Regions from separate parts of the Cupriavidus sp. 10L43_2 genome, predicted to be linked through region 2. Evidence: predicted binding sites of a transcription regulator. Region 2 holds the regulator's gene; the other holds the start of a gene.

Region 1 (22,972 bases), on a different contig from region 2:
AGGCGATGTCCGCGGCGCACTGGCGGTGGGCGCGGCCCATGAAGCGGTCCTGGATCGGCAGCCGCGTGAGCTTGTTCATCGCCTCCTGCAGCGCGCCGACCATCGCCACGATGAACGGGTCTAGCCGTTCGCTGGAAAACGAGTCGAAGTCGTAGCCGAAACCGGACAGCGCGATGGTGTCCAGCGTGAGCCGGGTCATGTCGTCGGCCACGGCGATATCGGCGTCCGGGCCCTGACGGTCCCATTTGTCCACGAGGCGATTGGCCACGCGCAGCATCACGTCGAAATAGCCCTTCATCGCGCGCTGGCTGAACGCCGGCATCAGGATGCGGTGGGCGCAGCCCCAGTTCGGCTCGTCGCTGTGCGCGGTGAACAGGCCGTCGCCGGCCATGTCGCGCAGGTAGGAAAGCGGCGGGCCGATGATCTTGCGGAAGCGCGTGGCGTCGCACAGCTCGCTGGCCAGCGCCACGGACGACACGAACGGCACGCGCCGCCCCGCGAAGTCCAGCTCGAAGATGCCGTCATGGTGCCGGCTGCGCGCCAGCAGATGCTGCCCGACCTCGCCCGGCGTGATCTGGAACAGATTGCCGACGATGGGCCAGCCCGGGTCGCGCGGAATGGGCTGGAGGGCAACGGCGGGCTGGACGATGGACATGGGGGCGGCTGTGGGGGCTGATCGTGGCTGCCGTAGACAATCGCCGAGTTTCGGGGGCGAAGTCAACGCGCGGACACCGAGCATGCCCTCCAATTCCCGCCGCCGCGAGGCATCCGCCGTGCGTTTGAAATAAACGTTCGAATAAAGTGACCGATCGGTGACTGGCGTTGACTGGGTGACTAACGACTAATCGACCACCCGCCCGCGCAGCGCCTTGATCTGGCCGCGCTGGGTCTTGGCCTCGATGCGCCGCTTGCGCGATGCCAGCGTGGGCCGCGTGGCGCGCCGGGTGCGCGGCGGCGTGGCCACGCTCTCCACCAGCTCGTGCAGGCGCCGAACCGCTTCCTCGCGGTTCATCTCCAGGCTGCGGTGCTGCTGCGCCTTGATGACGATCACGCCGTCGCGGGTGATGCGGTGGTCGTGCAGGGCCAGCAGCCGCTCCTTGTGATCGGCCGCCAGCGACGCCGTGCGTACGTCGTAGCGCAGGTGCACCGCGTTGGACACCTTGTTGATGTTCTGCCCGCCCGCGCCCTGGGCGCGGATCGCGGTGATCTCGTATTCGTGATGAGGGATGAGGAAGTCGCCGGCCATGGCCGCCATCATAGCAACGCATGCGCCGGCGATGTGTGGCGGAACGTGTCCGCCACAGTCGGGCAATGCCGCTACGGCGCCGGGGCGATGTTCTGGTTCGTGCAGAACAGGTTGTGCGGATCGTATTGACGCTTGATGCGCGCCAGCCGGTCGTAGTTCGGCCCATAGGCGGCGCCCACGCGCGCGGTTTCCTCCTCGGTCAGGAAATTCACGTAGACGCTGCCCGTGGCGTACGGCTCGGTCGCGCGGAAGAAGTCGCGCGCCCAGGCGATGCAGGCGTTGTCCTCGTCATTGCGCTCCCAGCGCGCGTGCACGTTCATCACGTAGCGGGCGTCGCGGTGCGCGTAGGCGGTGGCATCGGGCGCCACGCGGTTGGCCACCCCGCCCACCTGGCCGATGAAGATGTCGGCCAGCGGCGACGGCAGGCGCAGCGCGAAGTCCGTCATCGCGTCGATGGCGGCGTCGTCCAGGCGCGAGAAATTGTGCGATTTCCAATAGTTGCGCGCGCCCGGGCCGAGCAGCGGATCGAACGCCTGCTGCCACGCTGCGTACGGCGCCGGCCCCACGTGCTCGCCCACGGTCTGGCCGAACTGGCGCAGCGGGGCGATGGCCGCGTCGGCCTTGTCGGGATCGCCGTTGTAGAACACGGCCAGGATCATCACGTCGCTGCCATGCGCGGAGGAAGGCAGGAACGGCAGCGGCGGCGCCTTGCGCAGCACGACCCACACGTTCAGGTCGTCCGGCATCGTGTTTTCCGCGAAGGTGCGGTACTGGCGCAGCACCGACTTGCCCTCGGCGGCCGGGAAGACGAGCAGCCCGGTGGTGACCATCGGCCCGACATCGTGCAGCTTGAACTGGAACAGCGTGACCACGCCGAAGTTGCCGCCGCCACCGCGCAAGGCCCAGAACAGGTCGGGCTCCTCGGTGGCGCTGGCCCAGCGGCGCTGGCCATCGGCGGTGACGACCTCGCAGCCGAGCAGGTTATCCACAGTCATGCCGTACTGGCGCGTCAGCCAGCCGAACCCGCCGCCGAGCGTCAGCCCGGCCACGCCGGTGGTGGAGTTGATGCCGAGCGGCGTGGCCAGCCCGAGCGCCTGCGCCTCGTGGTCGAAATCGGCCAGCAAGGCGCCGCCGCTGACCCAGGCCACTTTTTCCTTGGGATCGATCTGGACGCTGCGGTGCGCGGAGAGGTCGATGACCAGCCCGTCGGCGCAGATCGCACTGCCTGCGATATTGTGTCCGCCGCCGCGCACGGCCAGCACCAGGCCCCGGTCCCGCGCGAAGTTGACGGCCTGGATCACGTCGGCGGTGCCCGTGCACTGCACGATCACGGCCGGCCGCTTGTCCACGGTGGCGTTCCAGACGGTGCGGGCCGTGTCGTAGCCGGGGTCGGCGGGCAGCAGGACCTTGCCGCGCACGGACTGGCGCAGCATGTCGAGATGGGCAGGGGTCAGGGTTGGCATGGCGGTTTCCTCCACGGTGTGCGCGATGCGGGCGACGGAACCTCTTCTCCTTGCAAGGCGCGCGCCACAATCGCGGAGGGGGCATCCACGCTGGCCTGCCGGCTACCGCCGGGCCGCGCCGCGTGCGCCGGGGGCCGGAAATCGACCGATCGGTTACAGCGGTGAGGCGGCGCCGGAGACGCCTCGCGCGCGGCGGCGTACCTTGCGGCACGCGCGCCCGTTGCCTAGCATCGTTCCCATGACTGCTCCGCTCAGAGACCGCGTCGCGCTGGTGGCCGGTGCCACCCGTGGCGCTGGACGCGGCATCGCCGTGCAACTGGGGGCGGCCGGGGCCACGGTCTACGTGACCGGGCGTTCCACGCGCGCACAGCGCTCCGAGATGGATCGCCCGGAGACCATCGAGGAAACTGCCGAATTGGTGTCGGCGGCAGGCGGCCGGGGCATCGCCGTGCGGGTGGATCACACGGTGCCATCCCAGGTCAGCGCGCTGGTGAACCGCATCCGCGCCGACCACGGCGCGCTGCACATCCTCGTCAACGACATTTGGGGCGCCACGGTCATGGAGTGGAATAAGACCGTGTGGGAATCGTCGCTCGACATTGGCCTGCGCACGCTCGAACTGGGCGTGCATACCCATGTGATTACCAGCCATTTTGCGATCCCGCTACTGATCGAATCGCCGGGTGGGCTGGTGGTGGAAGTGACCGACGGCACCGCGGCCTACAACGCCACCAACTACCGCGTGTCGTTCTTCTACGATCTGGCAAAGGCCAGCGTGCTGCGCATGGCCTTCGCCCTCGCGCATGAACTGGGGCCGTACGGCGCCACCGCCGTGGCACTGACGCCGGGCTGGCTGCGCGCCGAGGCCATGCTGGACGCCTACGGCGTCACCGAGGCCAACTGGCGCGACGCCACCGCACGGCAACCCCATTTCGCAATCTCCGAAACCCCCGCCTACGTAGGCCGCGCCGTGGCAGCCCTCGCCGCCGACCCCGAGCTGGCCCGCTGGAACGGCCAGACGCTATCCAGCGGCCAACTGGCGCAGGTCTACGGCTTCACCGACCTCGACGGCAGCCAGCCCGACGCCTGGCGCTACATGACCGAAGTGGTCGATGCGGGCAAGCCGGCGGATATCACGGGGTATCGGTGAGACGGGCGCAAGCGTCCGCTGCTCGGAAGTCGACCTGGCTTCGGACCACAAACTGTTGGAAATTCGCGTGTGCGGGATTGACTAGCGTGGACTGACTGCAAGCCAGTCTATTGGTGCGCCCGGCTGGGATCGAACCAGCAACCCCTGCCTTCGGAGGGCAGTACTCTATCCATTGAGCTACGGGCGCGATGTGAGCTGCGATTGACGTCGGACGAGGGCCGGCGTCGGAAAGTCGCATAGGATACCTCGTTTGTCGGGCGGCGTCCATGCGGGTTGCGCCGGGAAGGGTTCCGGCAGGTCTCGCAGCCGCCGCTTTTGGCCCCGGACGCCACGGCTTGGGTCTATAATCGCCAGCTATTTGCGTCGAAACGAGACGTACCCGGGACACGAGACATGGCCCGGACGCAGATAGCCGAAAGGCGAAAACAGACCCATCCCCGACAAGGGCCAACAAAGCAAGCCGCCCCCAACGCGCTGCACTAGGTTTCCCTGCAAAATCGAGAGTTCTGTATGAGTGACGTCCACCAAGAAAACGACCACCACGAGTCTCCCATCAAGACCCCGAAACAACTGATCGCTGTCGTGATCGCCGCCTTCGTGGTGCCGATTCTCGTGATCGTCCTGTTGGTTAGTTTTGTTGGTCACGGCACCCACGAGGGCGCCGGCTCCACCCAGACGGCCGAAGCCGTCAACCATCGCATCCAACCCGTCGCTTCCCTGGAAATCAAGGACCCGAACGCGCCGCGCGTCTTCAAGACCGGCGAGCAGGTCTACAAGGAAGTCTGCGCCGCCTGCCACGCCACCGGTGCGGCCGGAGCGCCCAAGCACGGCACACCCGGCGACTGGACCGCGCGGATCGGCCAGGGCTTTGACGGCCTGCTGAAGTCCGTGATGAACGGCAAGGGCGCGATGCCCCCCCGCGCCGGCACCTCGCCGGACGACTACACCGACTACGAACTGGCCCGTGCCGTGGTGCACCTGGCCGACGCCGGCGGCGCCAAGTTCCCGGAACCGCCCGCGCCTGCCCAGGCGGCACCGGCCCAGGCTGCGGCTTCGGCGCCTGACGCACAGGCCGCGGCCCCGGCGGTTCCTGCCGCGCCAGCTGCCCCGGCGGCTGCTGCACCGGCACCCGCTGCCGCCGCACCCGTTGCTGCGGCGGCTGCCGCCCCGGCCGCTGCATCGGCCGAAACCGGCAAGAAGGTCTATGACCAGGTTTGCGCCGCCTGCCACGCCGCCGGTGTGGCTGGTGCGCCGAAGTTCGGCGACAAGGCCGCCTGGGCACCGCGCATCAAGGAAGGCATGGACGCCGTCCACAACTTCGCGCTCAAGGGCAAGGGCGTGATGCCGCCCAAGGGTGGCTATGCCGGCGCCGACGCCGACGTGATCGCCGCCGCCGACTACATGGTCAACGCTGCGAAGTAACGCCAAGCGCACCTTTCAGTCCACGCAAAAAAGCCCGCGACGATCCTCGCGGGCTTTTTTGTTTCGATGGGGTCGATGGGGTCGATGGGGCCGGCGCCCCACTAGATATATATATAGGCAGCGGGTCAGACCACGCGTGAATAGCGCACCAGCGGCACCTCGCGCGCGCCGTCCTGGCGCAGGTAGCGGTCGAACACCATCGCCACGCGGCGCACCAGCAGCCGGCCCAGCGGGGTGATGTCGATCCGCGACGCGTCGCGCCGCAACAGGCCCTCTGCCGCCAGCGCGTCCAGCCCGGCGAATTCCGGCGCGAAGGTTCGGGCGAAGTCGATGCCGTGCGCCGCCTCCACCGCCGCAATGTCCAAAGTGCCGTGGCACATCAGCGCGCCGATGATCGCCTTGCGCAGATGGTCATCGGCGGACATGCCGAAGCCGCGCGCCACCGGCAGCCGGCCGGCGTCCAGCGCGTCGTAGTACTCGTCCGTGGTGCGCGCGTTCTGCGCGTAGTGGCCGGCCACCGCGCCAATCGCCGAGACGCCGAAGCCCAGTTGATCGTGCCCCGCGTGGGTGGCGTAGCCCTGGAAGTTGCGTTGCAGCCGCCCGGCCTGCTGGGCGATGGCGAGGTCGTCGTCCGGCAGCGCGAAATGATCCATGCCGATATAGACATAGCCGGCGGCGGTCAGGCGCTCGATCGTGGACACCAGGATGTCGAGCTTCTCGCCGGCGGGCGGCAGCGCCGCCTCGTCGATGCGCCGCTGCGGCTTGAACACATGCGGCAGGTGCGCGTAGCTGTAGACCGAGAGCCGGTCCGGCCGCAGCGTCAGCACGCGGTCGATGGTCGCTGCGAAGCGTTCGGTGGTCTGGTGCGGCAGCCCGTAGATGAGGTCCATGCTGACCGAGCGGAAGCCGAGCCGGCGCGCCGCCAGCACCACATCGCGCGTTTCCTCATAGGACTGCACGCGATGGATTGCCTCCTGCACCTCCGGGTCGAAGTCCTGCACGCCGAGGCTGATCCGGTTGAAGCCGAGTTCCGCCAGCAGCGCCATGCGCGCATCGGTCACGCGGCGCGGATCGATCTCGATGGCGTGCTCGCCCTCGGGCAGCAGGTGGAAGTGTTGCGTCAGCGCCGCCATTACGCGACGCATTTCGTCGGGGTCGAGGAAGGTCGGCGTGCCGCCGCCCCAGTGCGATTGCATGACCGCGCGGCGCTCGCCGAGCCGGCCGGCAACCATTGCCATTTCCCGGGCGAGATAGTCAACGTAGCGCGCGCTGCGGGCGTGGTCCTTGGTGATGATCTTGTTGCAGCCGCAGTAGTAGCAGATGTTCTCGCAGAACGGGATGTGCAGGTAGAGCGAGAGCGGCGCGGGGGAGTCGGCGCGGCAGGCGTCGAGCGCGGCGAGGTAGCGGGCGTCGTCCACTTCGGCGTCGAAGCGGTCGGCGGTGGGGTAGGAGGTGTAGCGGGGGCCGTTGCCGTCGATGCGGCCGGCCAGGCTGCGGAAGTCGGCCAGTGCGCGGCGGTCGAACGCCGTGGCGGCAGGCATGCTGGGGAGGGTGGGGGCGGACATGGTGCGCTCTTTTTGCGGGCGAAGATGGTCACGATGCTATGCCCCTGCGCCGTCGCTCACCTTGACGCGCATCAAGCGCACGCCGCGCTTGCGCCCGCAGCCCCGCCACCGTGGGGCGTTGGCGTCATCCGAGCGTCACGAACGGCCGATAGGCTCTGCCCGCCGTCCCCTCCTCCACCCGATTCCAACGCCCGCCGACCATGCGCCCAGCCTCGCCCAGAACGATGTCGCCCGCCGCGCCGGCGCGCCGCCGCATGCTCCGGTCGTTCGGCACGCTGGCCGCGATGCTCGCGGCACCGGCTGCGTTCGCCCAGCCGCAACCGCAGCCCTCCTCGCAGCGCCGGGCGCTGGTGGTCGGCCATCTGCTCGACCGCGTGGGGCCGCAGGCGGATCTGGCGCGCGACTACCTGGCCGGCGCCAAGGTGCTGTTCGATGCGGCGAACGCCTCGGGTCAGGGGCCGCGCATCGTACACGTGGTGCGGGATGCCGATGCCAGCCCGCGCATCGCCACCTCGCAGGCCATCGGCATGGCCGAGTCGGACCATATCGACGTGCTGTTCGGCCCCGGCGACACCCTGCTGCCCGCGCTGGCCACGTCGTCCGAACTGAGCCGGCGCGGCGTGCAGATCGTCGCCCCGCTCTCCGGGCTTTCGCTTGCCGCCGACAACATCTGGTTCACGCGCGCCGACTATCAGGCCGAGCTGGACGCCGCCGTGCGGCAGCTGCGCAGCTACGGCCTCAAGAACATCGTCCTGGCCGTGTCGCCCGACTTCGCCGCCGGCACGCTCGCGGCGGGCTCGCCGTGGCTCGATCGGATGGAGCGCGACCTCGGTACGCGCGCCGTGACGCTGACCGGCAGTGTCGATGACGGCGCGCGCCGCATCGCCGCGACGCGGCCCGGCGCGGTCATCGTGGCCGGCGACACGCTTGCCTACGGCGGCCTTGGCCGCGCGCTGGCCTCGCAGGGTTGGTACGGTTTTCTGGTGGGATTGTCGGCCGTGAGCCCGGCCTCGGCGCGCGAGATTCTCGGCGGCAACTACGCGGGGGGCGTGGTGGTCACGCAGGTGGCGCCCGGCCCGCAGGAATCCACGCTGCGCGTGGTCAAGGAACACGTGGCGCGGATGAAGCAGTACCTCGACGAACCGCCCTCCCCGGCCACGCTGGCCGGCTACATCGGCGCCGCCTGGCTGGTGCGCGCTGCCGGCGCGGCCAAGGCGCCGGGTGCGCTGGAATTGCGCCGCGCGCTGCAGTCGCGCATCGACGTGGGCGATTTCACGCTCGACTTCACGCGCGGGCTGCGCGGCTCTCAGTACGTGCAACTGGCGCCGATCGGCAAGTCGGGCGTGCCGCAGCGCGCCTGACCCGCGCGCCGCTATATCTATTAGTTAGTCGCGCGGCAGCGTGATGCGCACGCGCAGGCCGCCTTCGACGCGGTTGTCCAGCGTCAGCTCGCCGCCATGGCGATTGACGATATCGGCGGCAATCGACAGCCCCATCCCCACGCCGCCGGTAGCCCGGCTGCGCGACGACTCCACGCGATAGAACGGCTCCAGCACGCGCTGCAACTCGGCCGGCGGAATGCCGGGGCCGTTGTCGCAGACGTCGATCTGCACGCGCTCGGGGCTGTCCGTCAGCACGATATGCGCGGCGCCGCCGTAGCGGTGCGCGTTCTCGACGAGGTTGACCACGGCGCGGCGCAACTCCGCCGGGTAGGCCAGCAGCGGCGCGGCGGTGCCGGAGAGCCGCACGTCCTGCCCCAGTTCCTCGGCATCGTCGACGATGGCCTGGAGCAGCGCCTGCACGTCCACGCGCTGGCGCGGGCCGGTGCCGTCGTCGCGGTCACGCAGGTAATAGAGCGTGGCGTCGATCAGCCCGTTCATCTCGGCCAGATCCTGCCGCAGGCGGTAGCGCACGTCGTTGTCCTCGATGCGCTCGATGCGCAGGCTCATGCGCGTGAGCGGCGTGCGCAGGTCGTGCGAGACTGCCGCCAGGAAGCGCGACTGCTGCGCCAGCTGCGTGCGGATGCGTTGCTGCATCAGGTTCAGCGCCTTGGTGGCGGCGCGCGCTTCGGCCGGACCCGCATCATCGTCGAGTGGCGGGGCGTGCACATCCTGGGCCAGCCGGTTCGCACCGGTGGCCAGCCGCTGCACCGGCCGCGCGAGCAATCGCGCGCCCACCCACGACGAAATCACGATGGCGATGAACTGGAAGATCAGGCCAGGATGCAGGGGCCAGAGTCCGTGCCAGGGGGGGAAGTGGCGCTGCGGTCCGGGCGGCTCCCCGCGCCGGTCGGGATGGCCGGGACGGAACATGCCGCGCTCCCCGGCCGGGCCGCCCTCGCCCGCCTCCTCGTCTTCCTCGAAACGCGGGCCGCGCTGCGACGGCTCGGGGCGGTGGAATGGCTTGCCGGCGGCGGCGGCCTCCGAGGCCGCCTCGCGCATGCGTTCCTCCCAGCGCGGCGAGCCGGGGCGCGGGAACAGGCCCTCGATGACGGTCACGCCAAGCACGTGCACGGCCACCATGATCGCGGCCATGACCAGGAACAGCCGCAGGAACATCGAATCGAAAAGGTGGCGCCGCATGGTGGGGTCTGTCCGGACGCCGGCGGTGGCGTTCGGCGGCGGGGGGGACGCGGCCATGCGTCAGGAATCCACGTTGACCGTGAAGACGTAGCCCTCGCCCCGCACCGTGCGGATCAGCGCCGAGTCGCGCGGATCGTCGCGCAGTTTCTGGCGCAGGCGCGAGACCAGCAGGTCGATGCTGCGATCGAACACGTCGAGGTCGCGACCGCGTGCCTGGTTGATGAGCAGTTCGCGATCCAGCACGCGGTTCGGGTGCTCGATGAAGGTCAGCAACAGGCGGAACTCGGCGTTCGACAGCGGCACGACCGTGTCTTCCTCGTCGAGCAACTGGCGCAGCGTGGTGTTGAGCCGCCACGCGCCAAACTTGACCTCGTGCCCCGCCGGGGTAGGTGCCGAACGACGCACATCGGCCCGGCTGCGCCGCAGCACCGTGTGGATGCGCGCCACCAGTTCACGCATCTCGAACGGCTTGGTCACGTAGTCGTCCGCCCCCACCTCGAGCCCGACCACACGGTCGGCCAGTTCGGCGCGGGCGGTCAGCATGATTACGGGGATGTCCGTGCGCTCGCGGATCTCGCGACACAGCGTCAGGCCGTTCTCGCCGGGCAGCGAGAGGTCCAGGATGACCAGGTCATAGTGATGCTGCGCCATGGCCGTGCGCATCGACGCCCCGCCTTCGGCCCCATCGGCCGCCATGCCGAACGTGGCCAGGTATTCGGCCAGCATGGCGCGGATCTGGGGATCGTCGTCGACGATCAGCAGGCGGGTAGGCAAGGCGGGAGTGAGGTCCATGGCAAAGCGGGAGGGATGGGAAACGCCGGCGGGCGACGGCCTGCGCAACGACCGGCGGTCAACTGTACCAGTTTGCAATATTCGCGCTGTGGCGGCTTTGTATCAGGTTCGATACGTGCGCTGTGGATAACTTCGCCTGACAAAACGACGCCCCCGGCACTGCCGCGCCGGGAGCGTTCAACAGGGAAGAGCCAGGCACGCAAGCGTACCCAGCCGCACCGCTAACCGAAGGGCAGGCGCGGCACGGCGCCAGTCGCCGAGGCGTCTGACGCGTCGCCATATTAGAAAGCGCGAGGCGCGCGGTCTTGTCTGCCTTGTATCGGCGGTGATGCTTGGTAGGGGATGCGACTCAACCCGTCACCGGCTTGCCGGGTGCGCCCGGCGTACCCAGCAGCGCCTTGAGATTGGCCAGCCGGTCCTTGGGGCTCATGGCCGGGGTCTCGTCGACGGGAGCCGGCGCTTCTTCGAGTTTCATTTCGGCGATGAAGCGCGAGGGTTCGCAGGAGTAGGTGTCCCGGGCGCGTTTGCGCTTCTTGCACCAGCTGATCTGGAGGCTGCGCTGGGCGCGGGTGATGCCAACGTACATCAGCCGGCGCTCTTCCTCGATCTTCTCGTCGCTCATGTCTTCGTCCTCGCGCGCGTGGGGCAGGATGCCCTCCTCCACGCCCACCAGGAACACGTGCGGATATTCGAGGCCCTTGGACGCGTGGAGCGTGGAGAGCCGCACCGCGTCCGGGTCTTCCTCGCGGCCTTCGAGCATGCTCATCAGCGCCACGGTCTGTGTCAGTTCGAGCAGGTTCTTGCCTTCGTCGCCAAAGCCGTCGGCGTTGTCGAAGCCGGTGGCCTCGCCCTCCCCGGCCTCGGGTTCCGGGCGCGTGCCCTTGCGCTTGAGCCAGTCGAGGAATTCAAGCGTATTGGTCCAGCGCGACTGGGCCTGGCGCTCGTCGAAGGTATCGTACAAGTACGATTCATAGTGGATGCCGGCCATCATGTCGTCGAGCAGCACGGTGGCCGGATCGGTCTTGGCGCGGTCCGCCAGGCGCACCATCGACTCGCAGAATACGCGCAGCGGCTCCAGCTGGCGCGGCTGGAGCTTGCCTTCGATGCCGCCCATCATGGCGGCCTCGAACAGCGACACCTTGGCCTGCCCCGCGAACGTGCCGAGCGCCTCCAGCGTGGTGTTGCCCACGCCGCGCTTGGGCGTGGTGATGGCGCGGATGAACGCGGGATCGTCGTCCGGATTGGCGATCAGCCGCAGGTAGGCGCAGATGTCCTTGATCTCCGCCTTGTCGAAGAAGCTCTGGCCGCCGGACAGCACGTACGGAATCCGCTCGCGCCGCAGGATCTGCTCGAACAGCCGCGCCTGATGGTTACCGCGATACAGGATGGCGTAGTCGCGGAACTGCGCGCGGCGCTCGAACTTGTGGGCGGACAGGCGGAACACCACGGACTCGGCCTCGTGCTCCTCGTCGTTCATCGGATGGATGGCGATGGGGTCGCCCATGCCGTGCTCCGACCACAGCTTCTTGTCGAACAGCTTGGGATTGTTGGCGATGACCGCGTTGGCCGCCTCCAGGATGCGCACCGTCGAGCGGTAGTTCTGTTCGAGCTTGACGACCTTGAGGTCCGGGAAATCGGTCTGCAGGCCGCGCAGGTTGTCCAGCGTGGCGCCGCGCCAGCCGTAGATGGCCTGGTCGTCGTCGCCCACGGCCGTGAACGCCGGCGCGCGCAGGTGCGAGCCGCCGGCCAGCAGCTTGAGCAGCGCGTACTGGCAGGCGTTGGTGTCCTGGTATTCGTCGACGAGGAAGTAGCGCAGGCGGTTCTGCCATTTCAGGCGCACGGCCTCGTCGCGCGCGAACAGCTCGGCGGGCAGGCGGATCAGGTCGTCGAAATCCACCGCCTGGTAGGCGTGCAGCGTGGCCACGTAGTTGCGGTAGACCATGGCGGCCTGGTGCTCGTCGGCATTGGCGGCCTGGGCCAGCGCGGTCTCCGGATCGATCATGCCGTTCTTCCACAGCGAGATCGTGCCCTGCACGCTACGGATCAGCTTCTTGTCCGTGGTGGCGAGCTGCTCCTGCACCAGTCCGAAGCAGTCGTCCGAATCCATGATCGAGAACTGCGGCTTCAGGCCGACGTGCTCCGCCTCCATCCGCAAAATCTGCACGCCGAGCGAGTGGAAGGTACAGACGGTGAGCTGCTTGAGCGGAATCCGCTTGCCCTCGCGCGTGGTCTTGCCCTCCATCAGCTTGCCGATGCGCTCCTGCATCTCTTTCGCCGCCTTGTTCGTGAAGGTGACGGCGGCGATGTGACGCGGCTCGAAGCCCTTGTCCTCGATCAGGTGGGCGATCTTTTGCGTGATGACGCGCGTCTTGCCGGACCCGGCGCCCGCGAGGACGAGGCAGGGCCCGTCCAGATAGCGAACGGCTTCGGATTGGGCGGCGTTGAGTCCGTGGGTCATGGGTGGGCGGGTGCCGGATGGCGCACGCTTGGCAGGCGCGCGAAAGGCGTCGATGTTAACACGCAGGGTGGCCTGCGCCGGTGCCTGATGACGGACATCAAGGACGCGAGTGCTACCAGTGTTTCATCGCGGTAACACTTCGTAAAAGTGACGTCCGAGGGGACATCCGGGGCATGGAGATTGCCTCATACGGTCATGCGGGACCGGCGGCGACGCCGTCCTGATGACAAATTCGGCACATTCGGAGGCGATCATGAAAACAATGCGAACCCTGGCGAAAATCACGCTGATCGGTGTCACGCTGGCGGCCTTTGGCGGCTGCGCGGACATGAGCCCCAAGACCCGCAACACCGCCATTGGCGCGGGCGTTGGCGCGCTCGGCGGCGCGGCGCTGACCAACGGCAGCGCGCTCGGCACGGTGGGTGGCGCGGCGGTGGGTGGCGTGGTGGGTAACGTCGTCACGAAGGATCGTTGATCCGGCGCGGGTAGTCCTTACCCTCAGGCGGCAGGAATTACAGCCAGCCCCCTCCCCGGCGCCTAGCAAGGTGGCGTCGGCGCCGCGTTGACAAAGGTCAACCCGTCCCGTACATTCACGCGCATCCAACCGGGAGAGCGCGCAGCCATTGCGCCGCCGAAGGGGTATCACCCGAAAACTCTCAGGCACCACGGACCGGTCGGATCGGCATGCAACATGCACACGATGCATGCCGCACTCTGGAGAGCGACACCCGCCCGTGCCAACGCATGGCGAGCGTGTCCACCGAAGGGGCGCGCGATGCGGCAAGCTGCATCGTAATCTCTCAGGTATCGAGGACAGAGGGGTCATCCGCCGCGGCGGATTGGTGGCATTGCCATCGATCCCCACGGCGGATGACCCTTTTTTCGTTTTCGCTGCCGTATTCGCTCCAGAGGATTTCCCATGACGCTCCAGGCCACGCCCCTTAACGCCATCCACCGCTCGCTCGGTGCCCGCATGGTCGATTTCGGCGGCTGGGACATGCCGGTCAACTACGGCTCCCAGATCGAGGAACACAACGCGGTGCGCGGCGATGCCGGCATGTTCGATGTCTCGCACATGTGCGTGGTGGACCTGTCCGGCCCCAACACGCGCGCCTTCCTGCGCGGCCTGCTGGCCAACAACGTCGACAAGCTCCAGACCCCGGGCAAGGCCCTGTATGCGTGCATGCTCGACGAAAAGGGCGGCGTCATCGACGACCTGATCGTCTATTTCTTCGCCGAAGACCGCTTCCGCCTGGTGGTGAACGCCAGCACGGCGCTGGGCGACATCGAATGGATCACGGCCCGCAACGCGGCCACCGGCAGCGGCGTGACGATCACCCCGCGCCGGGGCGACGTGGCGCCGGCCGGCGTGGGCAAGCTGGCGATCATCGCCGTGCAGGGCCCGAACGCGCGCGCCAAGGTGCATGAGGCCTTCCCGTCGACCCAGCCGGCCGACGCACTCAAGCCGTTCAACGCGGTGGTGGTGCGGGACCCGATGGTCGGCGAGCTGATGGTGGCCCGCACCGGCTACACCGGCGAGGACGGCTTCGAGCTGGTGGTGGAGGCCGAGAACGTGGCCGGCATCTGGGAAAAGCTGCAGTCCGTGGGCGTGCGCCCGGCCGGACTGGGCGCGCGTGACACGCTGCGCCTGGAAGCCGGCATGAACCTGTACGGCCAGGACATGGATATCCACACCTCGCCGCTCGACGCCGGCCTGGCCTGGACCGTCGACCTGCAGAGCGAGCGCGATTTCATCGGCAAGTCGGCGCTGCTGGCGGCCGGACAACATAAGACATTTGCCGGCCTGATCCTGCGCGACAAGGGCGGTGTGCTGCGTGCGCACCAGAAGGTGATCACCCCCGCCGGCGACGGCGAGATCACGAGCGGCACCTTCAGCCCGTCCCTCTCCCAATCCATTGCGTTTGCCCGGCTGCCGCAGGGCGTTGTGCCCGGCACCGAGGTCCAGGTCGAGATTCGTGACCGCAAACTGACCGCGACTGTGGTTAAACTGCCGTTTGTGCGCAATGGCAAGGCACTCGTGAGCTGAGGCATCCGCCCGGCTGACACCAACGGTCGCCATCACGCCTGCCCGGCTGGCCCCGGCAGGCGAACCGAAACAAGACAAACACTGCATTCCCGGAGAATCCGTCATGAATTTCCCTGCTGACCTGAAGTACACCGAATCGCACGAATGGGTGCGCGTTGAAGCCGACGGCACGCTGACGATCGGCATTACCGACCACGCGCAGGACGCGCTGGGCGACATCGTCTTCCTGGAACTGCCCGAAGTGGGCAAGTCGGTCGGCGCCGGCGACGCGCTGGCCGTGGTGGAGTCCGTGAAGGCCGCTTCCGACATCTACGCCCCGGTGGCCGGCGAAGTCATCGCCGTGAACGAGGCCGCCAGCGCCGCGCCGGAATCCGTCAACGCCAACGCCTTCGACGCGTGGCTGTTCAAGCTGAAGCCGGCCAATGGCGACGATGTGAACGGCCTGATGAACGTCGACGCCTACAAGGCCAGCGTCGGCGCCTGACGCGCTGCACCAGCCGTCTCCCGAGCCAGGAGACGGCGCCCGAGATGCCCGCGCGGCGGCCAGGCTGACCACCTGCCGCCCCGCCCCACGAGACACTTGCCATGAACGCCCCTCTTCCCATGAACGCCGCCCAAGGTAGCCGGCCCACGCTGGCCGAACTGGAGGCGCGCGACGCCTTCGCCGCCCGTCATATCGGCCCGGATGCCGCCGAACAGCAACACATGCTCAAGGTGCTCGGCTACGAGACGCGCGCCGCGCTGATCGACGCCGTGGTGCCCGCCGCCATCCGCCGCCGCGACGGCATGCCGCTCGGCGAATTCACCGAGCCGCTGACCGAGGAAGCCGCGCTGGCCAAGCTGCGCGGGCTGGCGAACCAGAACCGCGTGCTCAAGAGCTTCATCGGGCAGGGTTACTACAACACGCTCACGCCGGGCGTCATCCTTCGCAATATCTTCGAGAATCCGGCCTGGTACACGGCCTACACGCCGTACCAGCCCGAGATCTCGCAGGGCCGCCTGGAGGCGATGCTGAACTTCCAGCAGATGGTCACGGACCTGACCGGGCTGGACATCGCCAATGCGTCGATGCTGGACGAAGGCACCGCTGCCGCCGAGGCGATGACGCTGCTCCAGCGCGTGAACAAGCACGCCTCGAACACGTTCTACGTGGCGGACGACGTGCTGCCGCAGACGCTGGAAGTGGTACGCACGCGCGCGCTGCCGCTGGGCATCGAGGTCAAGGTCGGCCCCGCCGCCGAGGCCGCCGGCGCCCATGCCTTCGGCGTGCTGCTGCAATACCCGGGCGTGAACGGCGATGTGGCCGACTACCGTGCCATCGCCGATGCCGTGCACGCCGCTGGCGGGCTGGTGGTGGCGGCGGCGGACCTGCTGGCGCTGACGCTGATCGTCGCGCCGGGCGAATGGGGCGCCGACGTGGCCGTGGGCAACTCGCAGCGCTTTGGCGTGCCGCTCGGCTTCGGCGGCCCGCACGCCGGCTACATGGCCGTGAAGGACGAATTCAAGCGCTCGATGCCGGGCCGTCTGGTGGGCGTGACCATCGACGCGCAGGGCAACAAGGCGTACCGGTTGGCGCTGCAGACGCGCGAGCAGCACATCCGCCGCGAGAAGGCCACGTCGAACATCTGTACCGCGCAGGTGCTGCTGGCCGTGATGGCGTCGATGTACGCCGTGTACCACGGGCCGCAGGGCCTCCAGCGCATTGCCCAGCGCGTGCACCGCCTGACCGCCACGCTGGCCGCCGGCCTGAAGGCGATGGGCGTGACGCCGGTCAACGCCACGTTCTTCGACACCCTGACGCTGGACACCGGCTTCAACACCGAGGCGATCCACGCCGCCGCCACCGCGCGCGGCATCAACCTGCGCCATATCGGCGCCACCCGCGTGGGCATCTCGCTGGACGAGACCGCCTCGCGCGAGGACGTGGTCGCGCTGTGGGAGATCTTCGCGCACGGCAAGCCGGTGCCGGCCTTCGATGCGACCGAGGCCGCCGTCGGCGATGGTTTCCCTGCCGCACTGGCCCGCCAGAGCGCCTACCTGACGCACCCGGTCTTCAACACGCACCACGCCGAGCACGAGATGCTGCGCTACCTGCGCTCGCTGGCGGACAAGGACCTCGCGCTGGATCGCACCATGATCCCGCTCGGCTCCTGCACCATGAAGCTCAACGCCACCAGCGAGATGATTCCGGTGACGTGGCCCGAGTTCAGCAAGGTCCACCCGTTCGCCCCGCTCGACCAGACCGTGGGCTATCGCGAGATGATCGACCAGCTCGAAGCCATGCTCTGCGCCGCCACCGGCTACGCCGCGGTGAGCCTGCAGCCGAACGCGGGCTCGCAGGGCGAGTACGCCGGCCTGCTGATCATCCAGAAGTACCACGCCAGCCGCGGCGAAGCCCATCGCGACATCTGCCTGATTCCCTCGTCCGCGCACGGCACCAACCCGGCGTCGGCCCAGATGGCCGGCACGAAGGTGGTGGTGGTGGCGTGTGACGCCGACGGCAACGTCGACCTGCAGGATCTGGCGAAGAAGGCCGAGCAGCACAGCCAGAACCTCGCCGCAATCATGATCACCTACCCGTCCACGCACGGCGTGTTCGAGCAGGGCGTGCAGCAGATCTGCGAGATCGTGCACCAGCACGGCGGCCAGGTGTACGTGGATGGCGCCAACATGAACGCGATGGTCGGCACCGCCGCGCCGGGCCAGTTCGGCGGCGATGTCTCGCACCTGAACCTGCACAAGACCTTCTGCATTCCGCACGGCGGTGGCGGCCCCGGCGTGGGCCCCGTGGCCGTGGGCGCACACCTGGCGGACTTCCTGCCGAACCAGGACAGCGTGGGCTATCGCCGCGACGACAACGGCATCGGCGGCGTCTCGGCCGCGCCGTTCGGCTCGGCCAGCATCCTGCCGATTTCGTGGATGTACGTCGCGATGATGGGCTCGGCCGGCCTGACCGCCGCCACCGAGAACGCCATCCTGGCCGCCAACTATGTGGCGCGCCGGCTCTCGCCGCACTTCCCGGTGCTCTACGCCGGCCAGCACGGTCTGGTGGCGCACGAGTGCATCCTGGACCTGCGCCCGCTGCAGAAGGCCACCGGCATCAGCAACGAGGACGTGGCCAAGCGCCTGATGGACTACGGCTTCCACGCCCCGACCATGAGCTTCCCGGTGCCGGGCACGCTGATGATCGAGCCGACCGAGAGCGAGGCGCTGCACGAGCTGGACCGCTTCATCGACGCCATGATCGCCATCCGTGGCGAGATCGCGCGCGTGGAGGACGGCAGCTTTGACCGCGACGACAACCCGCTGCGCCACGCGCCGCACACCGCCGCCGTGATCACCGCCAATGAGTGGACCCACGCGTACACGCGTGAGGAAGCGGCCTACCCCATTGCCTCGCTGCGCACGCAGAAGTACTGGCCGCCGGTGGGCCGGGCGGACAACGTGTACGGCGACCGCAACCTGTTCTGCGCCTGCGTACCGATGAGCGAGTACGCGCAGGACTAAGGCGCCGTGTCTGGCGGCGTCCGGCCTGCCCGGACGCCGCTGGCGCGCTTTGCGCCTCCCGCCCCGGCCCCCCGGGCCGGCGTGCAGCACACCATCCCTAGCGGAGGTCTAGTCCATGTGGAATCTGAGCGCCCCCTGGTGGGAATTCGTGCTGCGCGGGCTGATCGTCTACGCCGCGCTGCTGTTCCTGATGCGCGTGTCGGGCAAGCGCCAGATCGGCCAGTTGTCGCCGTTGGATCTGGTGCTGCTACTGATCATCTCGAACGCGGTGCAGAACGCCATGAACGGCGGCGACAACTCCGTCACCGCCGGGCTGATCCTGGCCGCCACGCTGTTCGGCGCCGACGTGCTGGTGGGCTACGGCACCTGGCGCAGCCGCCTCCTGGAGGCGCTGGTGGAAGGCCGGCCCGAGATCATCATTCACCAGGGCGAGATCTTCCAGGATGTGATGCGCCGGGAGCGCATCACACCGCGCGAGCTGCAGAAGGCGCTACGCCGCAACGGTTGCGCGCGTGTGGAAGACGTGCATTTCGCTATTCTTGAGACAGACGGCACGATTAGCGTGATCCAGAAGGAAAAGTCCGAGGACGGGCACGCAAGGCCCGCCATCGACGCCATGTGGCGCGAGCCCGGCCGGCCCGATGCCGATATGTCGCTCTGACCCGACACCCGACCACTTTCCCGACGGCCTCCCCGCCCCTGCGCCCTGCGCGCCGCCCCCTACCGGAGTTCCCCGTGGCTGTCAGCGTTTTCGATCTGTTCAAGGTAGGTATCGGGCCGTCCAGCTCGCATACCGTGGGGCCGATGCGTGCGGCCCTGATGTTTGCGCACGGGCTCGAGCGGGACGGCCTGCTGCCCCAGGTGGGCAGCGTGCGCGTGGAGCTATACGGCTCGCTCGGCGCCACCGGCAAGGGCCACGGCACCGACAAGGGCGTGATGCTGGGGCTGATGGGCGAGGCGCCCGACACCGTCGACCCCGAAACCATCGAGTCCCGGCTGGCCACGCTACGCGCCCAGCGCAAACTGGCCCTGCTCGGCACGCACGAGGTGCCGTTCGTCGAGCGCGAGCACATCGTGTTCTACCGGCGCGAGGCCATGGCCGAGCATCCCAACGGCATGAAATTCCACGCCTTCGACGCGGAGGGCACGCCGCTGCGCGAGGCACGCTACCTGTCCGTGGGCGGCGGCTTCGTGGTCACGGCCGGCGCGCCGAACACCCAGATCCTGGCGGCCGAGCGGCAGTTGCCGCACCCGTTCCGGAGCGGCCGGGCGATGCTGGAGATGGCGCACGCGAGCGGCAAGTCCATCGCCCGGCTCATGATGGAGAACGAACTGACCTGGCGGCCCGAGCAGGAAGTGACCGATGGCCTGCTTCATATCTGGGACGTGATGCAGCAATCCGTGGCGCGCGGCTGCCGCACCGATGGCGAGCTGCCGGGGCCGTTCAAGGTACGGCGGCGCGCGCCCGAGTTGTACCGGGGACTGACGCTGCACGCGGAGCGGGCGCTGTCCGATCCGCTCTCCGTGATGGACTGGGTCAACCTCTACGCCATCGCCGTCAACGAGGAAAACGCCGCCGGCGGGCGCGTCGTCACGGCGCCGACCAACGGCGCGGCCGGCATCATCCCGTCCGTGCTGCACTACTACGACCGCTTCATCCCCGGCGCCAACCGCGCCGGCGTGGTCGATTTCCTGCTCACGGCGGGCGCCATCGGCCTGCTCTACAAGCTCAACGCCTCGATCTCGGGCGCCGAAGTCGGCTGCCAGGGCGAAGTCGGCGTGGCCTGCTCGATGGCCGCCGGCGCGCTGGCGGCGGTGCTCGGGGGCACGCCGGAGCAGGTCGAGAACGCGGCCGAGATCGGCATGGAGCACAACCTCGGCCTGACCTGCGACCCGGTCGGCGGCCTGGTCCAGATCCCGTGCATCGAACGCAACGCCATGGCATCCGTCAAGGCGGTCAACGCCGCCCGCATGGCCCTGCGCGGCGACGGCACCCACTATGTTTCGCTCGATTCGGTCATCAAGACCATGCGCGAAACCGGCGCCGACATGAAGACCAAGTACAAGGAGACGGCGCGCGGCGGGTTGGCGGTGAATATCGTGGAATGTTGAGCAGGCGCCGGCGTATCATGGCGGCACCCCCGGTTTGCCAAGAAGAAAACGGCCATGCAGACCTTCCATCAGCTGTTCGACGAGACTTCGTCCACCTTCACCTACCTGCTGATCGACGCCGAGACGCGTGAGGCGTTGCTGATCGATCCGGTGGACCGGCAGTACGCGCGTGACCTGGCGCTGCTGGGCGAGACTGGCGCGCGGCTGGTCTGGATTGTCGAGACCCACGCGCACGCCGACCACATCACCTCCGCCGGGCAACTCGCCCTGCAGACTGGCGCCAACACCGCCGCGCCGTCCGGCTGCGACATCAAGCCTGCGCTGAAACAACTGATCGACGGTGACACCGTCAGCTTCGGCAAGCAGGTGCTTCGCGCGATCCACACCCCCGGCCACACCGCCGGCAGCATGAGCTACCTCTGGGAGGAAGCCACGCCGGACGGCGTGGTGCGCCGCATCTTCACCGGTGATGCGCTGCTGATCGACGGCTGCGGGCGCACCGATTTCCAGTCCGGCGACGCCGGCACGCTGTTCGACAGCCTCACCGAGAAGCTCTTCCGCCTGCCCGACGACACGCTGGTCTACCCCGCCCACGACTACAAGGGCCACACCCAGTCGACCATCGGCCATGAGCGCGCCCACAACAGCCGCGTGGCGGGGCGCTCGCGCGACGAGTTCATCGTCATGATGCGCAACCTCAACCTGCCCCGCCCCAAGCTGATCGATATCGCCGTGCCGGCGAACCAGCGCCTGGGGCTCGTGACCGGGCGAGATGGGGAAAGCGTGCCGCACGGCATCTGATTTTTCGTTCTTCTACTACCCGGAGTGACCAGCATGGCCGAGCACAGTGCCGAGATCGCGTGGGAGCGCGGCGATCAGGATTTCGTGAGCAACCGCTACAGCCGCAAGCATGTGCTGCGGTTCGACGGCGGCGCGGAAGTGCCGGGCTCGGCGTCGCCACACGTGGTGCCGCCGCCGATGTCCGATGCCAGCGCGGTGGATCCCGAGGAAATGCTGATCGCGTCGATTTCGGCCTGCCACATGCTGTGGTTCCTGGCGCTGGCCGCCAAGCAGCGCTTCGTGGTCGATCGCTATGTGGACAAGTCCGTGGGCACGCTGGCCAAGACCGCCGAAGGCCGCATGGCGGTGACCGTGGTGACGCTGCGTCCCGACGTTACGTTCTCGGGCGAGCGCCTGCCGACCCGCGCCGACATCGATCAGCTGCACCACGCCGCGCACGACGCCTGCTTCATCGCCAATTCGGTGAAATCCGAGATCCGATGCGAGCCGGTGTATCCGACCTGACCCCTGCAAACGCCTAATACGCGGCACGAAGGAATTCATTTGACTTCGCCCCCTGCGCTGCAATACTGAGACCGCACACGCGGGCACATGGCCCCGCCGGAGGAGGTACATCATGCATCACAGCAAGCGATGGGGGATGGTGCTCGGCGCGGCAATCGCGTTGGCCGCAGCCGGCGTGCAGGCACAGTCGAAACCGGTGGCTTATCCGGCCAAGGGCCAGTCCGCGCAGCAGCAATCCAAGGATGACGGGGAGTGCTACAGCTGGGCCAAACAACAAACCGGGATAGACCCCGCAGTGGTGGCCCAGGCCCCGCCGCCCCAGCAGGCCCAGGGCGGCCAGCGCGTGCAAGGCGCGGCGCGCGGGGCAGCGGGCGGCGCCGTGATTGGCGCAGTTGCGGGCGATGCCGGCAAGGGTGCGGCGGCCGGAGCCGCCGTCGGGACCATGGCGGGCGGCTCGCGGAACCGGCAGGAACGCCGTAACGTGCAGGCGGCGAACGAACAGAACGCCGCGAGCCAGCAACAGGCGATGGGCAGCTACTACCAGGCGTGGAAGGCTTGCATGGGTGGCAAGGGCTATACCGTTCAATAAGCGGTGCAGTCACCCCGGCCCGCCGTCGGCGTCAGGCCTCCCACCGCTCGCAGGTACGCCGCACCGTCTCGCGCAGGCTGTGCGCATCGGCATCGACGGTGCGCACCCAGTGCGCGTCGTTGTCACGGCTCGAAGCCAGCGCGCGGATATTTTCTAGCGCCTTCAGCGACCCCAGCGCCTCCGCGTGCGGCACCAGCGCGTCGCAAATCGACAAAATATGATCCGAGATCGGCATCCGCGTCAGTTCGTTCGGATGCACGTACTCGCCCTCCAGCCCGAAGCGGCACGCCTGGAAGCGGTTGAAGGTGTACACCAGGTAGTCGTCTTCCTGCGGCATGAACGGCCGTGACAGCAGCAGGTAGCGCGCCAGCGCCTGGATGTACGCCGCGATGTCGCAGGCGCGCTCCACGGTCAGCGGGGTGTCCATCACGCGCACCTCGATCGTGCCGAACTCCGGCTTGGGACGGATATCCCAATAGAAGTCCTTCATGCTCTCGATCACGCCCGTGTTGCGCATCTTGTTGAAGTAGGCGGTGAAGGCGTCCCACGTCAGCACATGCGGTGCGCGGCCGCTCATCGGGAAGGCCGCCACCGAGTTCAGGCGCGCCGAGGCAAAGCCGGTATCCACCCCCTGCACGTACGGCGACGACGCCGCCAGCGCGATGAAGTGCGGCACGTAGCGGCCGATGGCGTGGAGCAGGAACAGCGACTCGTCCGCGCTCGGGCAGCCGATA
Region 2 (7,090 bases):
GCTGATCGAGTGGCACTTCTGGATCGCGACGATCGGCGTGGTGCTCTACATCGCCTCGATGTGGATCGCCGGCGTGATGGAAGGGCTGATGTGGCGCGCCACGCAGCCGGACGGCACGCTGACCTACGCGTTCGTCGAAGCGGTCAAGGCGAAGTATCCGTTCTACCTGATCCGCCTGCTCGGTGGCCTGTGTTTCCTAACCGGCATGCTGGTCATGGCCTACAACGTGGTGCGCACGATCGCCGGCAAGACGGCCACGGACGCGCCGATCCCGGCCAGCCTGCCGGCTTCCGCCCAGGCTCCCGCACACTGACCGCCGAGGATTGCTGAGATGTCACAAAAACAAGGATTCTTCACCCACGAAACACTGGAAAAGAACGTTGGCTGGCTGATCATCGCCACGATCATCGTGGTGAGCATTGCGGGTCTGGTGCAGATCGTGCCGCTGTTCTTCCAGCATTCCACGACCAAGCCCGACGCGGGCATCGTGCCCTACACGCCGCTGCGCCTGATGGGCCGCGATATCTATATCCGCGAAGGCTGCGTCGGCTGCCATTCGCAGCAGGTGCGCACGCTGCAGGCCGAGACGGAGCGCTATGGCCATTTCTCGACGGCCGGCGAGTCGGTGTATGACCATCCGTTCCTGTGGGGTTCCAAGCGTACCGGTCCAGACCTCGCCCGCGTGGGCGGCCGGTATTCGGATGACTGGCAGCGCATCCACCTGCGCAATCCGCGCGATGTGGTGCCGGAATCGGTGATGCCGTCGTATCCGTGGCTCGAGAAGACCGCGCTGCCGACGGGCGATATCCAGGGCCGGATGCGCGCCCTGAAGCGGTTGGGTGTGCCGTACACCGAGGAGCAAATCGCCCATGCCCCTGAGGAACTCGCCGGCAAGACCGAAGAGGACGCGATGGTGGCCTACCTGCAAGGCCTCGGCCTGAACCGCCGCAACGTGCGCCTGGACGCCGCCACGGCGGCCGCGGCACCGAAGGAGTAACCGCCATGGCCATCCTGACCTCCGCTGCCACCGTGCTGTCGATGCTGGCCTTCCTCGCCATCTGCTGGTGGGCCTGGTCGTCGCGGCGCCAGGCCGCCAACGAGGAGTCAGCCATGCTGCCCTTCGCGTTGCCCGACGAGACCACGATAACGACAAGCCGGAACCCACAGTCATGAGCGATTTCTTTTCCGATTACTGGAGTTACTACATTACGGCCATCTCGCTGGTCGGCATCGCGTGGTGCGTGTGGCTGCTGTTCTCGCAGCGCCGGGCGCCAAAAAGCCAGGGTGCGACCGAGGATACCGGCCATGTCTGGGATGGTGACCTGCGCGAGTTGAACAACCCGCTGCCGCGCTGGTGGATGTGGATGTTCCTGCTGGCCTGCATCTTCAGCGTGTGCTACCTGGTCCTGTATCCGGGCCTGGGTTCCTACGCCGGCGTGCTGGGGTTCTCCTCGCAGGGCGAACTGGCGGCGCATCGACAGGCCGCCGAGAAGATGCAGAACGAGATCTACGGGAAGTACATGTCGATGGACGTGACGAAGGTCGCCGCCGACCCCGACGCCCGTGAAATTGGCCAGCGCCTGTTCCTGAACTACTGCGCGCAGTGCCATGGCTCCGACGCGCGCGGCAGCCGCGGCTTTCCGAACCTGGCCGACAACGACTGGCTCTATGGCGGCGACCCCGAAACGATCCGTCAGACGATCATCAAGGGTCGCAACGGCATGATGCCGCCGTTCGCGGGCGTCATCGACGCCAAGCTCGCCGGGGACACGGCCCAGTATGTGCGCTCGCTGTCGGGCCTGGCGTCTGACCCGATCCGCGCGTCGCGGGGCGAGGGCACCTTCAAGACCACGTGTGCGGCCTGCCATGGGGCCAGCGGCAAGGGCAACCAGGCGCTCGGCGCGCCGAACCTGTCGGACAGCGTCTGGCTCTACGGCAGTTCGGAAAATGCCATCGTCGAGGCGATCCAGAAGGGTCATAACGGGCACATGCCCGCGCATGAGGAAATCCTGACGCCCGAGCGCATCCGCATGCTGACCGCCTACGTGTGGGGTCTCTCCAATACAGGAGCGGCCGGACAATGATCAACAGCCCCCGGGCAGGGCGGCTTGCCGCCTGCCGGGGCGCGAGGAACACAAGATGAACGCGCCCCCCAATGCTGCACAGCCCGTAGCGGACGACCCCGCTACGTCGGAGCCCTCACGGCCCGACGACAGCCCGCCATGGCGCCCGGCTGCCACGCCGCTATCCGGGCAATCTGCCCAATCGGCTGAATCTTCGGAAGAAACACTCTACGAGGTCCGGCGCAAGATCTATCCGCGCTCGGTCACGGGCGCCTTCTCGAGCTGGCGCGTCTGGCTCGTCATCCTCACCCAGCTGGTCTACTACGGCGCCCCGTGGCTGCAATGGAACGACCGCCAGGCGGTGCTGTTCGACCTCGGCGCGCGCAAGTTCTATATCTTCGGCCTCGTGCTGTGGCCGCAGGACGTGATCTACCTCGCGGTCCTGCTTGTCATCTCGGCGCTCGCCCTGTTCCTGTTCACCGCCATCGCGGGCCGGCTGTTCTGTGGCTACGCGTGTCCACAGACCGTCTACACAGAAATCTTCATGTGGATCGAGCGACGCGTGGAAGGTGATCGCATCGCCCGCATCCGGTTGGACGGCGACCCGTGGAGCCTGCGCAAGCTGCGGCTCAAGGCGACCAAGCACACGCTCTGGGTGGTGATCGCCCTGTGGACCGGCTTCACGTTCGTCGGCTATTTCTCGCCGATCCACGAGCTGGGCGGGCAGGTGATCGACCTCTCGCTGGGGCCGTGGCAGTCGTTCTGGATGCTGTTCTATGCCTTCGCCACCTGGGGCAACGCCGGCTTCATGCGCGAGCAGGTGTGCAAGTACATGTGCCCGTATGCGCGTTTCCAGAGCGTGATGGTCGACCGCGATACCTTCGTGGTGACCTATGACGTAGGCCGTGGCGAGCCGCGCGGCAGCCGCTCGCGCAAGACGGACCGGCACACCGCCGGCATTGGCGATTGCGTCAATTGCAGCATCTGCGTGCAGGTCTGCCCGACCGGGATCGACATCCGTGACGGATTGCAATACGAGTGTATTGGCTGCGGTGCCTGCATCGACGCCTGTAACCAGGTCATGGACAAGATGGCCTATCCGCGTGGCCTGATCCGCTACACCTCTGAGAACGCGATGCGCAAGGGCCTGTCGGCAGTCGCCGCGCGCAAGCGCTTGTTCCGCACGCGGACGATTGTCTACGCGGTGATCTGGTCGGCGCTGGTGGGGGGCTTCATCGGGTCGCTGGCGATGCGCACGCCGCTCAAGGTCGATGTCATCCGCGACCGTGGCGCGTTGGGCCGCGAGGTCGAAGGTCGCTGGATCGAGAACGTGTACCGGCTGCAACTGATCAATACGACCGAGACGCCGATGCGCGTCCGGGTACAGGCGACGAGCGCGGAGCTGCAAGGGTTGACCATCGAGTATGACAAGTCGGCAGAAACGCTGGCGCCTACGTCGAACCGGCTGTTGCCGGTGCGGATCCGTATCCCGATCGACCACGCGCCGCAGGGCACGCACAAGATCCGTATCACGGTCACGGGGGAGGGTATGGACGACGCACGCGGACGCGCGCAGATCCAGGAAGCGACCAGTTTCATCGTGCCGCGCGGCCTGTAGGACAGGTCATTCAGGAAATATTCGACGCAAGGAGTAGGCAATGACAGCGCAACAAGTCAAGCCGTGGTGGAAGGAACCGTGGCCGTGGCTGCTGATGAGCGGACCGCTGCTGGCGATGATCGGCTGTGGTGTGACGATCTGGCTCGCCAATACCCACGCCGACGTGCCGGTGCGCGATGCCGCGCGGCATGGGCTGGTGGTGGAGAAGCTGGATGGGTCCGCCGTGCGTGCCGACGCCCATGTCAATGACACGGCGAGGCGGCCATGAGACTACGCTGGCTGATGTGGGTGATGTGGCCAGCGTTCCTGATGGGCGGCGTGGCCACGGCAACGGTGTTCTCGATTGTCGATCCCAGTGACCTGAGCTTCTTCGGTCATCCGGTCGACGCGTCGCGTGAGGCGATCTATACCGTGGGATTCCTGCTGGCGTGGCTGTTCTGCGCCTTGTCGAGCGGCCTGACGCTCTACACCATGCCAACGCCGCTCAGCGATACCGATGAACTCGAGTAGCGAGTGCACCGCCGCCGGCGAGCCGGCCTTAGCAGGAGCGGTTGTAGATCTGCTTGATGCCGGCCATGTCGATGAGCTTGACGTGGCGCTGGCGGATCTGGATCAGGCCCGCCTCGGCAAAACGAGAGAACAGGCGGCTGACGGTTTCGAGTTTCAGGCCAAGATAACTGCCGATCTCCTCGCGACTCATGCGCAACACGAACTCGCTCGACGAGTAGCCACGCGCCGACAGGCGATCGGAAAGATTGACGAGGAACGCGGCAAGCCGCTCCTCGGCCCGCATCGAACCCAACGTCATCAGCATCACCTGGTCCTGCGAAATCTCCTTGCTCATCAAGCGCAGGAACTGGGTTTGCAGCGAGGGCAGGTCAGACGAGAGCGCCTGCAAGTCGTTGAAGCGTACGACGCAGACTTCGGCATCCTCGAGGGCCGTGGCATCGGAAGCATGCTGCATTTCGCCGAGGCCATCCATACCGACCATCTCGCCGGGCAGATGGAAGCCGGTGATCTGCGAGCGGCCGTCTTCGAGCGTCACGTGCGTCTTGAGCGTGCCGAAACGCACGGCATAGACGGCGGTGAGCGGATCGCCCATGCGGTAAAGCGTTTCGCCCTTGTGCACGCGCACGCGTTCCTGCACGAGCGTGTCCATCTTCAGGAGGTCCTGGTGCGACATGCCTACCGGCAGACAAAGCTGGCCCATCCCGCACGTAGAGCAGCGGGGCGAGATCTCGGTGACGGGTATGGAGGTAAGCAATTGAGGGCTCTTGGTGATGCGCATTGCAGCGAGGGCGCGACAGATCAATTTTACCGCGTGAAGTGACGCGGAAGCGAGGGACCGTTGCCATTTGGTGTGCTTTTCAGCGTTTTTATCGTTGCGTTGTTTGGTGGCGTCCACTGTGCTGCGATGTGTGGCGGCATTGCGATGGCGGCCGAGCAGCGCGCGGCGGTGCGCGTGCCGGTGACGATCCATCGCTCGCCGCGCGGCTGGCTCGTGGAATTGCTGGCGATGCACGCCGGCCGCCTGACCACCTACGCGTTGCTGGGGGCGGTGGTGGGTGCCGTCGGCGCCACCGTATGGAAGCAGGACTATCTGCCTGTGCAGCGATGGCTCTATGGCGCAGGCGGAGCGATGCTGGTGATGTCGGGCTTCTGGCTGTTGCGTGGGCGCACCATGCGTGCGGCGCGCCTGGAGGCGTTCGCGGTGCGCATGGCCCAAGGGGTGGTGGGTCGCATGGGCGCGCTCGGTATCAGGCTGCCTGCCGGCCTGGCCCGGCATGCGCCGCTGCTGCGGCGCTTCGGTCTGGGACTCGCCTGGGGGATCGTGCCGTGCGGGATGGTCTATGGGGCACTCGCAATGGCGTTGCTGGCCGGCAATGCGGCGTCGGGCGCGCTGGTCCTGTTCGCCTTTGGGTTGGGAACGCTGCCAAACCTGCTGGTGATTTCGGGGTTGTCGGGCTATGTGCGCCATGTGTCGCGCCGGCCGGCGGTCCGGACCGTGGCGGGCGTGCTGATCATCGGCTTCGGCATCGTGGGCGTGGCGCGGGCGGTCTGGCTCCCGGAGACGCTGGCTGCGCATGGGTTCTGCGTGGTGTTCTAGGACGATTCCGGGCGGCGGACAGGCCGCCCCGGTTCGTGCCATTCGCCACGCCGGGCGGCGGGCGGGTTGCGGAGGGGGGCGGGAATGCCATACAATCGCGAGAACCACGGTATCGCGCCACGTAATTCCCTGGCGTCGCCGGGCCGGCATCCCTGATCTGGGATGCGTGTCCATGGGTCCGAGGCAGCATTGGCTTGCCGGATCCGTCCCCACAGTGCATCCGGTTCAAAAGATCTGGTTTAAAAGGCCGGTCGGCCTTGTGGAGTGGTGGTGCAGGCGCAGGACGAAGCTTGTCCGGGCCGATATCCGTTTTTTCTTGCCGCCTTGGCAATCTGATTGTCCTGGCGAATGTCCGCTCCAAGGGGAAGGGTTCCGCCTGCGAGGGTAAAGGCGAGAGCGCGACGCAAGAGGTTCGACTCCCGGCGAAGCCAGCCGGATGCGGACGATCTCCTGCCGGAACGACCCGGCAAATCGATGCAAAAGAACGAAGTGCACCGCTTGGCTGCCTGGGCTGCGACAGGCTGCGAGTTGGCTGCGCAATGAGATGGCGGTGGCATCGGTACCGCTGTATCCGAAATCTCCAGTGCTCCGGGATTCGTCCGGGAGCAGGTGCAAAGACAGGCTGCACACAATCACATGAATACCCAAGAGGCGAAGATCGTCCTCGAGACCGCGCTGATTTGTGCGCAGGAGCCCCTGCGCGTCAACGATCTCCGCCGTCTTTTCGCCGACGATGTCGGCGCCGACACCATCCGCGCCCTGTTGGACGAATTGCGACAGGACTGGCAGCAACGCGGTGTGGAACTCGTGGCCCTGGCCAGCGGTTGGCGTTTCCAGAGCCGGCCCGAGATGCGCGAGTTCCTCGACCGGCTCAACCCGGAAAAGCCGCCCAAGTATTCGCGCGCGGTGATGGAGACGCTGGCCATCATCGCCTATCGCCAGCCCGTGACGCGCGGCGATATCGAGGAAATTCGCGGCGTGACGGTCAGCACCGACGTGGTCAAGAAGCTCGAGGACCGCAGCTGGATCGAGGTGATCGGGCATCGCGACGTACCGGGCCGTCCCGCGCTCTATGCCACGACCAAGGCGTTTCTGGACGATCTGGGGCTGCGCACGCTGGATGAGCTGCCGCCGCTCGAGGATGCCCAGGCCCAGGTCCAGGCAGCCCTGCTGGACCAGCAGGCGATAGATTTTGAAGAAGTTGCCACGGCCAACCCGCCGGCTGGCGATGAAGAGACCTTTGCCGAGCCCCAGGCCGCCGAGACCGCTACCGATGCGGTGGAAGCGGAAGTCATGGCCGCG

Evidence for each region. The regulator FNR, encoded in region 2, switches genes on or off when oxygen is low (the NO sensors DNR and NnrR bind a similar motif). The targets are predictions, from matches to a motif close to TTGATNNNNATCAA.
Region 1: the regulator FNR is predicted to act here: its motif matches at 6,908-6,921, upstream of hemN (oxygen-independent coproporphyrinogen III oxidase).

What each region holds. Positions count from the first base shown of each region.
Region 1 is NZ_JBFTJE010000015.1:95,249-118,220, forward strand. It holds gene AC1DEL_RS20115 (bifunctional cytochrome P450/NADPH--P450 reductase) at 1-655, opposite strand, end outside; gene arfB (alternative ribosome rescue aminoacyl-tRNA hydrolase ArfB) at 842-1,246, opposite strand; gene AC1DEL_RS20125 (FAD-binding oxidoreductase) at 1,318-2,709, opposite strand; gene AC1DEL_RS20130 (SDR family oxidoreductase) at 2,948-3,859, shown strand; tRNA gene AC1DEL_RS20135 (tRNA-Arg) at 3,971-4,046, opposite strand; gene AC1DEL_RS20140 (c-type cytochrome) at 4,370-5,281, shown strand; gene hemN (oxygen-independent coproporphyrinogen III oxidase) at 5,407-6,846, opposite strand; gene AC1DEL_RS20150 (ABC transporter substrate-binding protein) at 7,047-8,207, shown strand; gene AC1DEL_RS20155 (ATP-binding protein) at 8,232-9,428, opposite strand; gene AC1DEL_RS20160 (response regulator) at 9,489-10,220, opposite strand; gene AC1DEL_RS20165 (UvrD-helicase domain-containing protein) at 10,570-12,678, opposite strand; gene AC1DEL_RS20170 (glycine zipper 2TM domain-containing protein) at 12,932-13,153, shown strand; glycine riboswitch at 13,274-13,361, shown strand; glycine riboswitch at 13,383-13,505, shown strand; gene gcvT (glycine cleavage system aminomethyltransferase GcvT) at 13,598-14,725, shown strand; gene gcvH (glycine cleavage system protein GcvH) at 14,829-15,209, shown strand; gene gcvP (aminomethyl-transferring glycine dehydrogenase) at 15,311-18,232, shown strand; gene AC1DEL_RS20190 (DUF421 domain-containing protein) at 18,348-18,893, shown strand; gene AC1DEL_RS20195 (L-serine ammonia-lyase) at 18,968-20,344, shown strand; gene AC1DEL_RS20200 (MBL fold metallo-hydrolase) at 20,399-21,145, shown strand; gene AC1DEL_RS20205 (OsmC family protein) at 21,179-21,649, shown strand; gene AC1DEL_RS20210 (glycine zipper family protein) at 21,762-22,238, shown strand; gene AC1DEL_RS20215 (YbdK family carboxylate-amine ligase) at 22,270-22,972, opposite strand, start outside.
Region 2 is NZ_JBFTJE010000006.1:35,470-42,559, reverse strand. It holds gene ccoN (cytochrome-c oxidase, cbb3-type subunit I) at 1-313, shown strand, start outside; gene ccoO (cytochrome-c oxidase, cbb3-type subunit II) at 332-997, shown strand; gene AC1DEL_RS10700 (cbb3-type cytochrome oxidase subunit 3) at 1,003-1,173, shown strand; gene ccoP (cytochrome-c oxidase, cbb3-type subunit III) at 1,170-2,084, shown strand; gene ccoG (cytochrome c oxidase accessory protein CcoG) at 2,140-3,681, shown strand; gene AC1DEL_RS10685 (hypothetical protein) at 3,722-3,949, shown strand; gene AC1DEL_RS10680 (hypothetical protein) at 3,946-4,191, shown strand; gene fnr (fumarate/nitrate reduction transcriptional regulator Fnr) at 4,220-4,945, opposite strand; gene AC1DEL_RS10670 (sulfite exporter TauE/SafE family protein) at 5,030-5,788, shown strand; gene scpB (SMC-Scp complex subunit ScpB) at 6,425-7,090, shown strand, end outside.